2 regions of the Shewanella sp. 1311 genome follow, and region 1 is predicted to be linked to the other one. Evidence: predicted binding sites of a transcription regulator. Region 1 holds the regulator's gene; the other holds the start of a gene.
What was found. The regulator sigma-54, encoded in region 1, starts transcription at its own class of promoters, with help from an activator protein. The targets are predictions, from matches to a motif close to GTTGGCACGNNNNTNGNNT.
Positions count from the first base shown of each region.

Region 2: the regulator sigma-54 is predicted to act here: its motif matches at 3,275-3,293, upstream of AC5YB3_RS14430 (FimV/HubP family polar landmark protein).

Region 1 covers NZ_CM181686.1:3,388,879-3,396,319, reverse strand. The annotation lists gene kdsC (3-deoxy-manno-octulosonate-8-phosphatase KdsC) at 1-101, shown strand, start outside; gene lptC (LPS export ABC transporter periplasmic protein LptC) at 98-658, shown strand; gene lptA (lipopolysaccharide transport periplasmic protein LptA) at 645-1,199, shown strand; gene lptB (LPS export ABC transporter ATP-binding protein) at 1,196-1,927, shown strand; gene AC5YB3_RS15190 (RNA polymerase factor sigma-54) at 2,035-3,513, shown strand; gene hpf (ribosome hibernation promoting factor) at 3,542-3,829, shown strand; gene ptsN (PTS IIA-like nitrogen regulatory protein PtsN) at 3,832-4,275, shown strand; gene rapZ (RNase adapter RapZ) at 4,272-5,126, shown strand; gene AC5YB3_RS15170 (HPr family phosphocarrier protein) at 5,113-5,388, shown strand; gene mgtE (magnesium transporter) at 5,729-7,093, shown strand; gene AC5YB3_RS15160 (molybdate ABC transporter substrate-binding protein) at 7,197-7,441, opposite strand, start outside.
Region 2 covers NZ_CM181686.1:3,192,942-3,200,382, reverse strand. The annotation lists gene AC5YB3_RS14440 (malic enzyme-like NAD(P)-binding protein) at 1-1,168, opposite strand, end outside; gene rpmE (50S ribosomal protein L31) at 1,705-1,917, opposite strand; gene AC5YB3_RS14430 (FimV/HubP family polar landmark protein) at 2,099-3,193, opposite strand; gene priA (primosomal protein N') at 3,296-5,491, shown strand; gene argS (arginine--tRNA ligase) at 5,626-7,371, shown strand; gene AC5YB3_RS14415 (SPOR domain-containing protein) at 7,375-7,441, shown strand, end outside.

The DNA.
Region 1 (7,441 bases):
TGACTACGCTCAATGGCGGCCACGGTGCCTTGCGTGAACTCACAGATCTATTGCTACTCAGTCAAAATAAATTCACTTCGGCCCATGGAATGAGTATATGAGTCGTGTGACACTCGCGATTATCGCTTTTTTTGGAACGGCATTAGTGCTTTATTGGCAAGTGCAGAACAAACACAGCGGTGATACCGATAACAGAGTAAAAGATCAAAATACCCCAGATTTCATCGTTGAAGATCTGCGCAGTGTTGAGTTCAATGAACAAGGGTTAGTCAATAGCCGTGTGACGGCGAAACACATGGAACATTATGATTCAACGAATCAAACTTACTTTACTCAACCTGTTTATCTTGTTTATCCAGACCAAGGTAAAGCACAATGGCAACTCAGAGCAGATCAGGGCAAGCTAAACAAGGAAACGGGCAAGGTTGTATTAGAAAACAATGTTATTATTGATGCCATTAGCCCAGAAGAACCGATCCAGACCTTGTCCACCAGTTATCTGGAACTCGATCTCAATACGATGATAATGACCTCTGACCGCACCATTTACGTCACAGGGAAAGATTTTAATATTCAAGGCCAAGGCCTTTATGCCGACCTCAACGCGCAAGAAGTGCAATTGACCAGTCAGGTAGTAGGAACATATGAAGCAAAATAACGTATTACTTGCCAGCCTAATGCTAATAATGAGCATGAGCGCCTTTGCTAAAGTCGACGACCTGAAACAGGAAGTCAAAATCAAGGCTGTGAGCCAAACGGCAGATATCAAGAACAACCAGATCATCTTCTTTGGTCCGGTTGAAGTCACCCAAGGTTCGATTAAAATCCATGCAGATCAACTGCGTGCATTTTCTGCCGAAGGTGAAAATAGCAAAATTTTAGTGGCCACTGGCAACCCTGCGACGTACAGCCAAGTATTAGACGATGGCCGTCCAGCCTCGGCGAGCGCGAAAGAAATTCGTTACGATATGGCGAGCCGCACCCTGACACTTAAAGGTTTAGCCTCGTTAGATCAAGCGGGCAGCCAAGTGACGGGTAATTTAATCCGCTACAACATCATCCAGCAAAAATTGATTGCCGAGAGTACCGGCAGTGGCGACGATCGCGTGATCACTATCATTCAGCCAGAAAGCTATCAAGATGATGCCAAACCAGACGCGCCAGCAGATAAACCTGTGAAAAAGCAGGACTCTAAATGACCCAAATCACCCTAAGAGCACAAAATCTGGCGAAGAGTTACAAGAGTCGCCAAGTGGTTAAAGACGTCAGTCTGACGGTAAAAACCGGTCAGGTCGTTGGCCTACTCGGCCCGAACGGCGCGGGTAAAACCACCACCTTTTACATGGTCGTTGGTCTGGTTAAAAGCGATAAAGGCCACATCTTTATCGACGATGATGATTTAACCGCAGATCCTATGCACCTGCGCGCCCGCAAAGGCATAGGTTACTTGCCACAGGAAGCCAGTATCTTCCGTAAACTGACCGTCCATGACAACATCATGGCCGTGCTTCAAACGCGTAAAGAACTAAAAAAAGAGCAAAGGGAAGAAGAGCTAGAGCATCTGCTTGAAGAGTTCCACATCACCCACATCCGTGACAGCCAAGGCATGTCATTGTCGGGCGGTGAACGTCGCCGTGTCGAAATTGCGCGGGCGTTAGCAGCAAATCCTAAGTTCATTTTGCTAGATGAACCCTTTGCTGGTGTCGATCCGATTTCGGTTATCGACATTAAAAAGATTATCGAACAGCTCAAAAGTCGTGGCCTTGGCGTGTTGATCACAGACCACAATGTCCGTGAGACATTAGATGTGTGTGAACATGCCTATATCGTGAGTCACGGAAACTTGATTGCCGAAGGAACACCCGCAGAGATCTTAGACAATCAGCAAGTTAGGGCTGTGTACTTAGGTGAACAATTCAGGCTATAGTTAATCAAGCGGAGCCAATGCAGGCAATTTATGCCACCATTGGACTCCACTCAAGATGATAACAAGCGACCTCATCCAACAATAATAACGTAGGGATCAGCGGTAACATGAAAGCGTCACTCCAGCTCAAACTGGGTCAACAGTTAACCATGACGCCACAATTACAACAGGCCATCCGTCTGTTGCAACTGTCGTCATTAGAACTGCAGCAAGAGATCCAGCAAGCCTTAGATTCTAATCCCCTTCTCGAGCTGGAAGAGGATCAATTCGACGCCACTAAAGACCCTGTAAACCAAACGCTATCCGATACGGATTTCAGTGAATCTAGCACCCTGCCGCCAGAAAAAGACAGCTCCACCATAGACACGGCAGAGTCCTTAACCAAAGAATCCATGCCCGACGAACTCCCCATGGACACCACTTGGGATGAAGTGTTCACCGCCTCTCCCAATTCTGGCCCCGGCGGCAGTCGTGAAGACGATATGCCCTTCCAAGGTGAGACCAGTGAAGGCTTGTATGAACACTTAGAATGGCAAAAAAACCTCACACCGTTTTCTGAAACCGATTTAGCCATTGCCACCGCCATTATTGATGCCATCGACGATCAAGGCTATCTCACCCAAAGCACTGACGAAATCCTCGAAGCCATGGGCAATTCTGAGGTTGAGCTCGACGAAGTCGAAGCTGTACTCAAGCGCATTCAACATTTTGATCCCATTGGTGTTGCCGCCCGCGATTTAAGCGAGTGCCTGTTGATCCAACTGTCGCATTTCGCCGCTGACACGCCCAACCTAGAAAACGCCCGCATGCTGATCAAAGATCATTTAGATCTGATCGCCGCCCGCGATTTTAGATTGTTGATGCGTAAGACTAAATTAAAAGAGGATGAGTTAAGAGACGGCATCGCGCTTATCCAAACCCTCAATCCCCGCCCAGGTTTATTGATTACGCCCAACGATGACGAATACGTCATCCCAGATGTGTCAGTGTCGAAGAAAAATGGCCGTTGGGTGGTTGAGCTTAATCCTGACTGCATGCCAAAAATCAATGTAAATCAACATTATGCTTCGATGGCGCGCAGCACTAAAAGCCAAGCCGATAGCCAATTTATTCGTGGTCATCTGCAAGAGGCTAAATGGTTTATCAAGAGTTTAGAGAGCCGTAATGATACCCTGTTGAAGGTGGCGAACTGTATCGTCCAATATCAGCAAGGTTTCTTTGAATACGGTGAAGAAGCCATGAAACCTATGGTGCTGAACGATATTGCCGAAGCGGTAGAAATGCATGAGTCGACCATCTCAAGGGTGACGACACAGAAATACATGCATACCCCTAAGGGACTTTTTGAACTAAAATACTTCTTCTCTAGCCACGTCGGTACTGACGATGGTGGGGAATGCTCATCCACAGCAATCAGAGCCTTCATTAAGAAACTGGTTGCAGCGGAAAACCAGAAAAAACCATTAAGCGACAGTAAGATGGCACAACTTCTGGCAGAACAAGGGATCAACGTAGCCCGCAGAACCATTGCGAAGTACCGAGAGGCTATGCTCATTCCGCCTTCTAATCAGCGTAAAAGTTTATAACCTACAGTGGATATCGGAGGACGTTTCTATGCAAATAAACCTGAGTGGACACCATGTCGAAATTACCGAATCGTTACGTGCATATGTAGAAGAAAAGTTTTCAAAACTTGAACGCCATTTCGAACAGATCAATAATGTGCACGTTGTGCTCAATGTCGAGAAAATGCAACAGATTGCCGAAGCGAGAATAAATCTTATCGGTGGTGAAGTTTTTGCTACTTCAGAGCATGCTGACATGTATGCCGCTATAGACGCCCTGATTGACAAGCTTGATCGTCAGGTTATTAAACACAAAGAGAAGTTAACAAAACACTAATAATGGAACTTTGTACCATACTGCGGCCGGAGTGCACTACCTGCGCCACTCCGGGCAGCAAGAAAAAGGTACTGGAACTCATCAGCGACTTAGTCGCTGCCCAGTACCCGACCCTCTCATCTCAAGAGATATTCGAAAGCCTAGTGGCGCGCGAAAAGATGGGGAGCACAGGTATAGGTAACGGCATCGCCATTCCACATGGTCGACTAGCCGATATAGATCAGCCCATTGCCATACTCATTAAGTGTGAAGAGCCGATAGCATTCGATGCTATCGATAAGCAACCTGTTGATATTTTATTTGCACTACTGGTGCCTGCAGACCAATGTCAGCAGCACTTAAGTACCTTGTCTTGCATGGCCGAAAAGCTGAGCGACAAGCAAATATTAAAGCAATTACGCAAGACGCATGATGAAACGGAACTCTATCAGGTAATCACTGGATGAAACTGGTCATAGTGTCGGGCCGCTCAGGCTCAGGCAAATCTGTCGCCCTAAGGGTACTCGAAGATCTCGGCTATTATTGTGTCGATAACCTTCCCTTGCCCTTAATCGGCACTTTGCTTGAGCAACTCAAAGGCAGTAACGATCTCGTCGCCATTAGTGTCGACGTGCGTAACATGCCTGAGCAGGACAAGGTCTTAGTAAAGCAACTCGCGAGCCTGCCTCCTGATACTGAGTTAACCAGCTTCTTCCTCAATTCCAGCGATAAAATTCTGCTCAAGCGTTACAGCGAAACCCGCCGTTTGCACCCTTTGTCGAAGAGCCAAGTCTCTTTGCAAGAAGCGATAAAACTGGAAGGGAAGCTGCTCGAGCCTATGTCAAAACTGGTCGATCACTACATAGATACGTCGAACCTGAATATCTATGATTTAAGCGACCAAGTCAGACAAATTCTGCTCGGCAGCGTTGATAAAGAGTTAGTGATTAACTTCGAGTCCTTTGGCTTTAAGCACGGTATGCCAACCGAAGCCGACTTTATGTTCGATGTACGCTTCCTGCCTAACCCACACTGGGAACTGGCGCTGCGTCCATTGACAGGCTTAGATGAACCCGTGGCTGAGTTCTTAAATCGTCAACCACTGGTCAATAAGTTCATCTGGCAAATCGAAAATTTACTGGAAACTTGGCTGCCACATCTCGAGCGCAACAATCGCAGTTATTTAACTGTGGCGATTGGCTGCACGGGTGGGCAACACAGATCGGTTTACGTCGCAGAGCAATTGGCTAAACGCTTTAGTAACGGTAAACATAAAGTTTATGCCCGCCATCGAGAGCTGAATAATGCCAAAGCTTGAACGTCAGATCACCATCTGTAACAAACTGGGATTACATGCCCGTGCCGCTACTAAGTTGGTGGTACTGGCATCCGAGTTTGATGCGACCATCACCTTAATACAAGGCGATAAACAGGCATCTGCCGCCAGCGTGCTTGGCTTATTGATGCTTGAAACTGGCATGGGTAAAACCATTAAACTTATCGCCGAAGGTCCAGATGCTGAGCCCGCTCTGGATGCCATTTGTGCCTTAATCGACGCTAAGTTTGACGAAGCCTGTTAGTTTGATTTCATACTCAGCGTTCCACACAGGCACTCAGATTAGTACACCTCACATTTAGCACTGCTTATTTGTGCAGTTCACATCTCGTTTCAAAAGCTTGGCGACACATTTGTCGCTCGACGGCACGAACCATAGGCGATTACACTAGCGAGCATTACCGCTGACTCACCTTAGTCTTAGCCGCCTTAATCTATGCGTAAAACGCATGACCTACACTGGAGCGCTCTATCTGTGACTGAAGCATAGTTATCGCGAAGTCAACGCTAAGTCTTAGCCCTGCGCCAAGCAGCGCACTCTCGAACCAATTTGCCGCACAGTGGCGGACAACCATGGAGGACAAATGCCCGTAGATAATTCAGAAAACAATCACACCGGACATAGTCTCGACCAGTTAAACCAAGCGCTTAGCAGTGGCATGTTTGTGCACGTGCGTAACATGCTGCAAAAAATGGCCGCCTCAGATATCGCGCTGATCTTAGAATCCTCACCACCCAGCGCCAGACAAGTGCTGTGGCAGCTTATCGATCAAGAACAAATAGGCGACATACTCGACGAGTTAAGCGAGGAACTCAAAGATCCGCTGATCCGCAGCATGAGTCCTGAGCGAGTTGCGAAAGCGACGGCGAGCATGGACACCGATGATCTGGCCTATATTCTGCGTAGTCTTCCCGATGCCGTTTACAAGCAAGTGCTGCAGTCGATGACAGAACAAAACCGCCAGCGGGTAGAACAGGCCTTATCCTATCCCGATGAGACCGCCGGCAGCTTGATGAACACAGATACCGTCACCTTAAGACCCGATGTAAATATCGATGTGGTGCTGCGCTATCTTCGCCAAAGGGGCAACCTGCCAGACACCACAGATACCTTATATGTGGTCGATAAACAGGACAAAGTGCTCGGCGGTGTCAGGCTGGCAGATCTACTGACTTGCGCGCCAAGCACCACAATTCGCAACATCATGGACCCCGATATCCAAAGTATTCCTGTGAGCATGTCCGACAGTGAAGTGGCGCAGAAATTCGAACGCAATGACTGGGTATCAGCTCCCGTTGTTGATAGCGATGGCAAGCTGCTAGGACGAATAACAATCGATGACGTGGTCGATGTTATCCGCGAAGATGCCGAACATTCCATGATGGGGATGGCGGGGATGGACGATGACGAGGATACTTTCGGCCCAGTGCTAAAAAGTACCCTACGTCGCTCACTCTGGCTCACGATTAACTTGTTCGCCGCGCTACTCGCCTCCTCGGTCAGTAATATGTTTGAAGGCACTATCGAGCAATTTGCTACCATCGCCATCTTGATGACAATTGTCCCTAGCATGGGCGGTGTGGCCGGTAATCAAACCTTAGCACTCGTGATCCGCGGTATTGCCTTAGGCCACATAGGCCAAAGCAACGCCCGTTGGCTTATTGGTAAAGAATTATCGATTGGTTTTCTCAATGGCTTAATGTGGTCGATTTTGGTGTTTATTGCCGTGTTGCTGTGGAAGGATGATATGGCACTGGCGGGATTAATTGGCAGCGCTATGCTGATCAACATGACAGTTGCTGGGCTTGCAGGTGCGAGTATTCCATTGATTTTAAAACGCCTTAAAATCGATCCCGCCCTCGCTGGCGGCATGGTGCTCACCACAGTCACTGACGTGGTTGGTCTATTCGCCTTCCTCGGGTTAGCGACGCTTTATCTGATGCACTAACGCACTAATGTTTTAACGCTTTAACGCTTTAACAGTTTGAGTTTATAACAAAAACGGCACCGAAAGGGTGCCGTTTTTTTATCTCGCTGAAAAACTAAAAAGGCTATTTTGCCGGAGGTTGAAAACCATAACTGCTCAGAATCGCTTGGCCCTTTGCCGATAGAATAAACTCAGCTAACGGCATTGCGGCAGCATTGGCGCCCTGCAAAACCAGCAAACCATAGTCGGCCCCCACGGCGAGTTCCTGCGGTAAGTCGATGATTTGTAGACTCGGCACTTCTTGTTTAGCCAGCACAGCATTGGTGCAATAGGTTAAAAAGATATCTGCTTGTTTGTTTTCCATCACCC
Region 2 (7,441 bases), 200 kb from region 1:
CATTAGGCAACAAACGTGGGTCCATAGGTTTTGGCAGCACGTATTCAGGGCCAAAACTCAGTGAAGTCACATTAGGATAAGCCTTTAATACACTCGCAGGCACAGGCTCTTTTGCCAGTGCAGCAATGGCATGAACTGCGGCGATTTTCATCTCATCATTAATGCATGACGCACGTACATCCAAGGCACCACGGAAAATAAACGGGAAACACAATACGTTATTCACTTGGTTTGGATAATCGCTGCGACCCGTACCCATGATCAAATCGCTACGCGTTGCGTGAGCCAGTGCCGGTTTGATTTCAGGATCTGGGTTAGAACAGGCAAAAATCACTGGCTTATCAGCCATCAGCGCAACTTCTTCTGCACCAATCACGTCAGGACCTGATAGGCCTAAAAACACGTCTGCGCCTTTAATAACATCAAGAAGCGTGCGTTTGTCGGTATCATTCGCAAATAGCGCTTTATATTCATTAAGATCCGTACGGCCAGAATGAATAACACCTTTAGTGTCTAGCATATAAATGTTAGCGCGATTCGCACCACATTTAACCAACATAGTCATACAAGCAATGGCTGCGGCACCGGCGCCCATACACACAAACGTTGCGTCGCTGATCAACTTGCCTTGAATTTCCAGCGCATTAATCATACCTGCCGCGGTCACAATTGCGGTGCCGTGCTGATCGTCATGGAATACCGGCACTTTACAACGGGCAATCAATTCACGTTCGATAACAAAGCATTCGGGCGCTTTAATATCTTCAAGATTGATACCACCAAAAGTGTCAGCAATCGCTGCAACTGTATTGATAAATTCTTCAGGCGTATTGTGGGTGATCTCAATATCAGTCGAATCGATATTTGCAAAATGCTTGAATAATAATGCTTTGCCTTCCATCACAGGTTTAGAAGCCAAGGGGCCTAAATTGCCTAAACCTAAGATTGCCGTACCATTAGTAATCACGGCAACCGTATTACCTTTATTGGTATAACGATACGCATTGTCAGGATTAGCCGCGATTTCACGCACAGGCTCAGCCACACCAGGGCTATAAGCTAGGGCGAGATCGTGACTCGTTTCGGCAGGTTTGGTAAGGCAAACTGCGGTTTTGCCTGGTATTGGAAATTCATGATAATCGAGTGCTTGTTGACGAATATCTGACATTTTAAAATCCTGAAATGCGACATTTATAATTTATGAGAGTAAGGCCTACCAACACACATCTAGTCTCACCAAAGGGTGATGTTAATAGTCTGGCTGGTCGGGGTAAGATACGCCAATAAGGGGAATTTTTAAATAAGAGATTCAGAAATTTCACTTTAGCCTTCAAATAGACCCTCTAAGCTTAGTTTTATAAACTTATCTCCTATAATAAAGCTGCATTTCTTAATATATTTTGTAGGAAACAAACATATATTTTGTAGTTATAACGCTAGTTGTAGCGCATTAATCTCAAAAATGTTGGTTAAATTACAATATATAGCGGCTAGCACATTTATCTTATAGTTAATTGCTATAAATAAGTCGAATTACATACTTGAACTCGCAATATGCAATAAGTTGATGATTAATTGAGTGAAGTCGTACCAGATGGGGGATTTAACATAAGTATTAAAATAGGCGTAAATAAAGCGGTTCGGCAAATGATAGAAAGCAAAAAGGCGCCATAGGCGCCTTTTCTAGAAACATTGCAATCGCAATTATTTCTTTGCAAGCACTGCGAAGCGCTTGTTGAATTTGTCGATACGACCGCCGGTATCAACAACTTTTTGTGTACCAGTGTAGAATGGGTGACATGCACCACATACGTCTAAATGCAGATCTTTACCAGCAGTAGAGTTTACTTTGATAACGTTACCACAAGTACAGTTTGCAGTGATGATAGCGTATTTTGGGTGGATACCTGGTTTCATTGGGGTTACCTCAAAAGTGTAAGGCCATGTCGCTCTTCCAACCCGTAGTCGGACACCACATGCATGTTAATAACAATATGTTTAGGGCGCAGAATGGTACAGCATACCCACAAGGGATACAAGTAGATTATCTGAGCGTTTGGCGGTTATTCTGCGTCTATTTTGACTTTAGTTCGCCGCATCATTTTCCCGCCTCTTTAGCTTCAAACATCGTCTGCGCCTCTCTGGCGTTAGCATGCTGTGCCAAAATCATTTTTGAAGGACAGGACAGAGCCGCATTACTCTTGAGTGCGTTGATTTTATTTTTTGAGAACGCCGCTGGATTCGCCTCGTAGATCGCCAGCATAGCGCCATAAACACTCACGTCCCAATCGTTGGCATAGCGATTCGCGATACGCCACAAGGTCTCACCAGCAAGATAAGTTAACTGACAATTTTTAGGTGTCTGCGAAGCTGTTGGGGACGTTTCAGCAGCATTTACTTGGAGTTCGCTATTTGTTGTCTTCGCAGTTTCTGTAGCTACGACTTCAGACATAACAGTCTCAGGCACTACAGTTTCAACAGGCGTTGTTTTAACAGCAACAGGCTCAGACATCACAGCAACAACAGGTGTTGTTTTAGCAACAACAGGTTCAGAGATTTTAACGACAGGCTTTACCTCAGCAACCTGTGTATTTTGCTCATTCGCTGCTTCAGGGAATTTAAAACCAGTCACGATTTCAGCCACTGGCACTGTGGGCTTAATATCTACATGAGTATTTGCAGCCGCGATAACCGCCGTCGCAGGCTTAGCCTCCAACACTCGCGTGGATTCAGCGGCCACCTTTACAGGCTGAGCATTCACTTTATCCGCACGCTTTTGCACCTGCGCTGTCGTCGTATTTTTACTGCCCGATGCTGCTTTTGCGGTTAGCGTGGCCAATGTTGGCTTAGCCTCGCCAAATAGATTGATACTTTTGACCTCATACCATCGGTCGAGTCGATACTCCCTCACTAAGAGTTTAGCCTTGTCATCTTTTACATCTTCAACACCCGTGAGCAAAACTAAAAAGCGATTAAGCGCCTCAACCATTAACTTTTCTTCGCCGCCGGCTTGCTGCACTACAAACTCTAAGCGCGACATGTCTTGATTGTCCGCAATCACATTCACCCTGAGTTTAGGATAACCACCTAACTCAAACATGCGGCTGTTAACGCTCACATGGGAGACTTGTGCCATGCTCGGTGCGCTCCACACTAACGCGAGTAGACCTAATGATTTCACTATATTAGCCATTTATTTACTCTCAACTATCCTTGGTAAACCATCATTAGGGCTAGCCCTAGCCAGCCGCGCTGAGTACACTAAACCACATTCTTGCCTAAGACTTGCCAGCATATGTCATTGTTTGTCGAAGTTGCGTTACCTGTGCCTATGCGGCAAACCTTTAGCTACCGCGTACCCGAAACTTATCCTAGTACACCGCAGATAGGCGTGCGCGTTAAAGTCCCCTTCGGTCGTCAACAATTAATCGGATTAGTCACAGGTATCACAGATACGTGCAGCTTAGCGCCTAAGCAGATTAAGTCTGTGCTTGAGTTTATCGACGATAAACCTTTGTTGCCTGAATCACTTTATAAATTAACCCTTTGGGCCGCGAGATACTATTTTTGCAGCCAAGGGCAGATGCTAACCCAAGCCTTACCAGTGGCCCTACGTAAAGGGCTCGATGCCGCGCCGCAAAAGATCCAATTCTGGCAATTAACTGAGATAGGCCAAAATATTGCACCAGAAGCGGTTAAGCGAGCACCCGCACAGAAAAAATTACTCGAGTTACTCAAACCCGCCAGCTTAACCCAAGAAGAAGTGATCAGCTTAGATATCAGTAAAGCGGCACTGAAAGCCCTAGAAGATAAAGGCTGGGTGGCACGCCATGAAAAAATTGCCGAGCTTAACCTCGACTGGCGTACCACACTCGAAATGGACGAAACGCCACATAAACTCAATAAAGAACAAGCCGTCGCCGTTGCCACGTTAAATCTGCAACAAGGGTATCACTGTACTTTATTAGAAGGCATTACCGGTTCGGGTAAAACAGAAGTCTATTTGGCGGTGCTCGAGGAAATCCTCAAGCAAGGCAAGCAAGCGTTAATTTTAGTGCCTGAAATCGGCTTGACGCCCCAGACAATCAATCGCTTTAAGCGTCGTTTCAAAGTCAATGTCGCCATATTACACTCTGGGTTAACCGACAATCAAAGACTAGAAGCTTGGCGCCAAGCCCGCTGTGGTCAGGCCGCCATCATTATCGGCACCCGCTCGGCCTTGTTCACGCCAATGGCCTATCCCGGCATCATCATACTCGATGAAGAACACGACAGTAGCTTTAAGCAACAGGAAGGCGTCGGTTATCACGCCCGCGACTTGGCAGTCATGCGTGGCCATTTAGAATCAATTCCTGTGATATTAGGCACGGCAACCCCCTCACTCGAAAGTCTACAAAATGCCTTAAGTGGCCGTTACCATCATTTGCAATTGGGTGAGCGCGCTGGCGCAGCTAAAAAAGTGCGCCAAGGGATTATCGACATTAAAAATATGCCGTTAAAAGCAGGAATGTCGGTGCCGCTGCTGAACGAAATCCGTCTGCATTTAGACGCAGGCAACCAAGTATTACTGTTTCTCAATCGCCGCGGCTTCGCACCCGCTCTGCTTTGCCACGAGTGTGGGCACTTACACGAGTGCGACCGCTGCGACGCGTTTTTCACAGTGCATCAATCCCTTGGTGAAATTTGCTGTCACCATTGTGGCAATCAATATGCCATCCCTAAGCAATGCCACAAATGCGGCAGCACTATGCTGATGGGCCAAGGTATAGGCACAGAACAACTCGCCGAGGCACTGCAGCTGGAGTTTCCGAAACATCCTGTAGTGCGCATCGACCGTGATACTACCCGCTTAAAAGGCTCATTAGAAACCCACTTAAACGCAATTCATAAGGGCGAATATAAAATCCTCGTCGGCACGCAAATGCTGGCTAAGGGTCATCACTTTCCTGATGTGACGCTTGTTGGGCTACTCGATGTCGATGGTGCCTTATTTAGCGCCGACTTCCGCGCGCCCGAGCGTTTTGGGCAACTCTATACCCAAGTCGCTGGTCGTGCGGGCCGCGCCAGTAAACCCGGCACGGTATTATTGCAAACTCACCAGAGCGACAATCCTATTTTGCGGGATTTGCTGCACCGCGGTTATGGCGAGTTTGCTCGCAGCCAATTAAAAGAGCGTCAACAAGCACTGCTGCCGCCAGCATGGCACATGGTGTTGGTACGCGCCGAAGCTCATTTAGCCAGTGATGCCGATAACTTTCTCAACGCCTTCGCCGCGCTTTTGCCGCAAGATAAAGAATTTGAGGTAATTGGTCCTATGCCAGCGCCCTTAGATAAAAAAGCCGGCAAGTTCCGTCGCCAACTGCTATTCCAAGCGAAAAACCGCAACCGTCTGCAGCAAGAGTTTGAACGTATTCATCCGCTTGTAGAGCAGCTTATCGAAGCCAAGCGCTGCCGATGGAGCTTAGACAGGGATCCGCAGGATCTCCTCTGAGTCGAGTATTTGATAAGTATTTAAGTGCCATTTGATAAAAAATCATCGGGAAGATAGCAATTGTTAACCACAAACGGCTAAAATATGCGGTTATTCCCTGTATTCACTCTTAAAGTTAGTGCCGATTAGAACCCATGAAATCACATATCCAATCATTACTTGAACAAACTCTAGAATCCTTTAAACAACAAGGTATTGTGCCTGCTGACTTTGAAGCGCGCATTCAGGTAGATCGAACCAAGGATAAGAGTCATGGCGACTTGGCAACCAACTTAGCCATGATGCTGACTAAGGTCGCGGGCAAGAATCCACGCGAATTAGCCCAACTGATCATCGACACCTTACCGGCTTCGGCTTATGTGGCTAAGGTTGAGATCGCAGGTCCTGGCTTTATCAACTTTTTTATCAACGACAGCGCCTTAGCGGATCAACTGCAAAATGCCGTCAACGATGAGCATTTAGGTATCAAGTTACCGACACCGCAAACCGTTGTTGTTGATTACTCTTCACCCAACCTCGCCAAAGAAATGCACGTAGGTCACCTACGTTCAACCATCATTGGTGACAGTGTGGTGCGTGCGCTGGAATTTTTAGGCCACAAAGTCATTCGTCAAAACCATGTCGGCGACTGGGGCACACAATTTGGTATGTTGCTGGCCTATATGGAAGAGCTACGCGCCAAAAATGGTGAGAAAGCGCAACTTGAACTGTCTGATTTAGAAAACTTTTACCGCGCTGCCAAACTGCGCTTCGACGAATCGGCAGAGTTTGCGACCCGCGCTCGTCAATTAGTGGTTGAGTTGCAATCTGGCGACGAATACTGCAACAAATTGTGGCGCGAATTTAACGACATTTCGTTGAGCCACTGCCATGAAGTCTACGCCCGTTTAGGTGTGAGCCTGACCCGCGCCGACGTGCACGGTGAAAGTGCCTATAACGCCGATCTAGAACAAGTAGTTAAAGATTTAGATGCCCAAGGTTTATTAACCGAAAGCAACGGCGCCAAAGTTGTGTTCCAAGAAGCCTTCCGCAATAAAGAAGGTGAGCCACTGCCAGTGATCATCCAAAAAGCTGATGGTGGCTACTTGTATGCCACCTCAGATCTTGCGGCAATGCGCTACCGTTCGAACGTATTAAAAGCCGATCGCGTACTGTATTTTGTTGACCTACGTCAGGCGCTGCATTTCCAACAAGTCTTCAGCCTAGCCAAGCTGGCTAAATTTGTTCGTGAAGATATGTCATTGGAACACTTAGGTTTTGGCACGATGAACGGCGAAGATGGCCGTCCATTCAAAACCCGTAGCGGCGGCGTCGTTAAGTTAGTCGACCTGTTAGAAGAAGCCAACGTGCGCGCACTTGAACTCGTTCGCAGCAAAAATCCAGATATGGATGAAGTCACGCTGACTGAAATCGCTCGCGTCGTTGGGATCAGTGCCGTTAAATATGCTGACTTGTCGAAAAACCGTACCAGCGATTACATATTCAGCTTCGAACAAATGCTCAGCTTCGAAGGCAATACCGCACCTTACCTGCTGTACGCTTACACCCGTGTTGCGGGTATTTTCAAGCGTGTAACCGATCTGGATCTCAGCCAAGCGAAAATAGTGCTTGAGCATGAAAAAGAGAAAGACCTCGGTAACAAGTTAGCGCAGTTCGGCGAGATCCTCAGTCGCGTTGTCGATAAAGGTCAACCGCACGTACTGTGTGCTTACCTGTATGAATTAGCGGGTGCTTTCTCAAGCTTCTACGAAGCGTGCCCCGTGCTTGCTGCCGATAACGACGCGCAAAAGAACAGCCGTTTATTACTCGCACAACTGACGGCTCGTACGTTACAAAAAGGCCTAAATCTACTCGGTATCGAAACCTTAGAGCGGATGTAAGCCATGAGTAATCGCGATTATGCCAATAGAAGGCCGCAGTCGGGCGCTAAACCGCGCCCAGTCCGCGCGA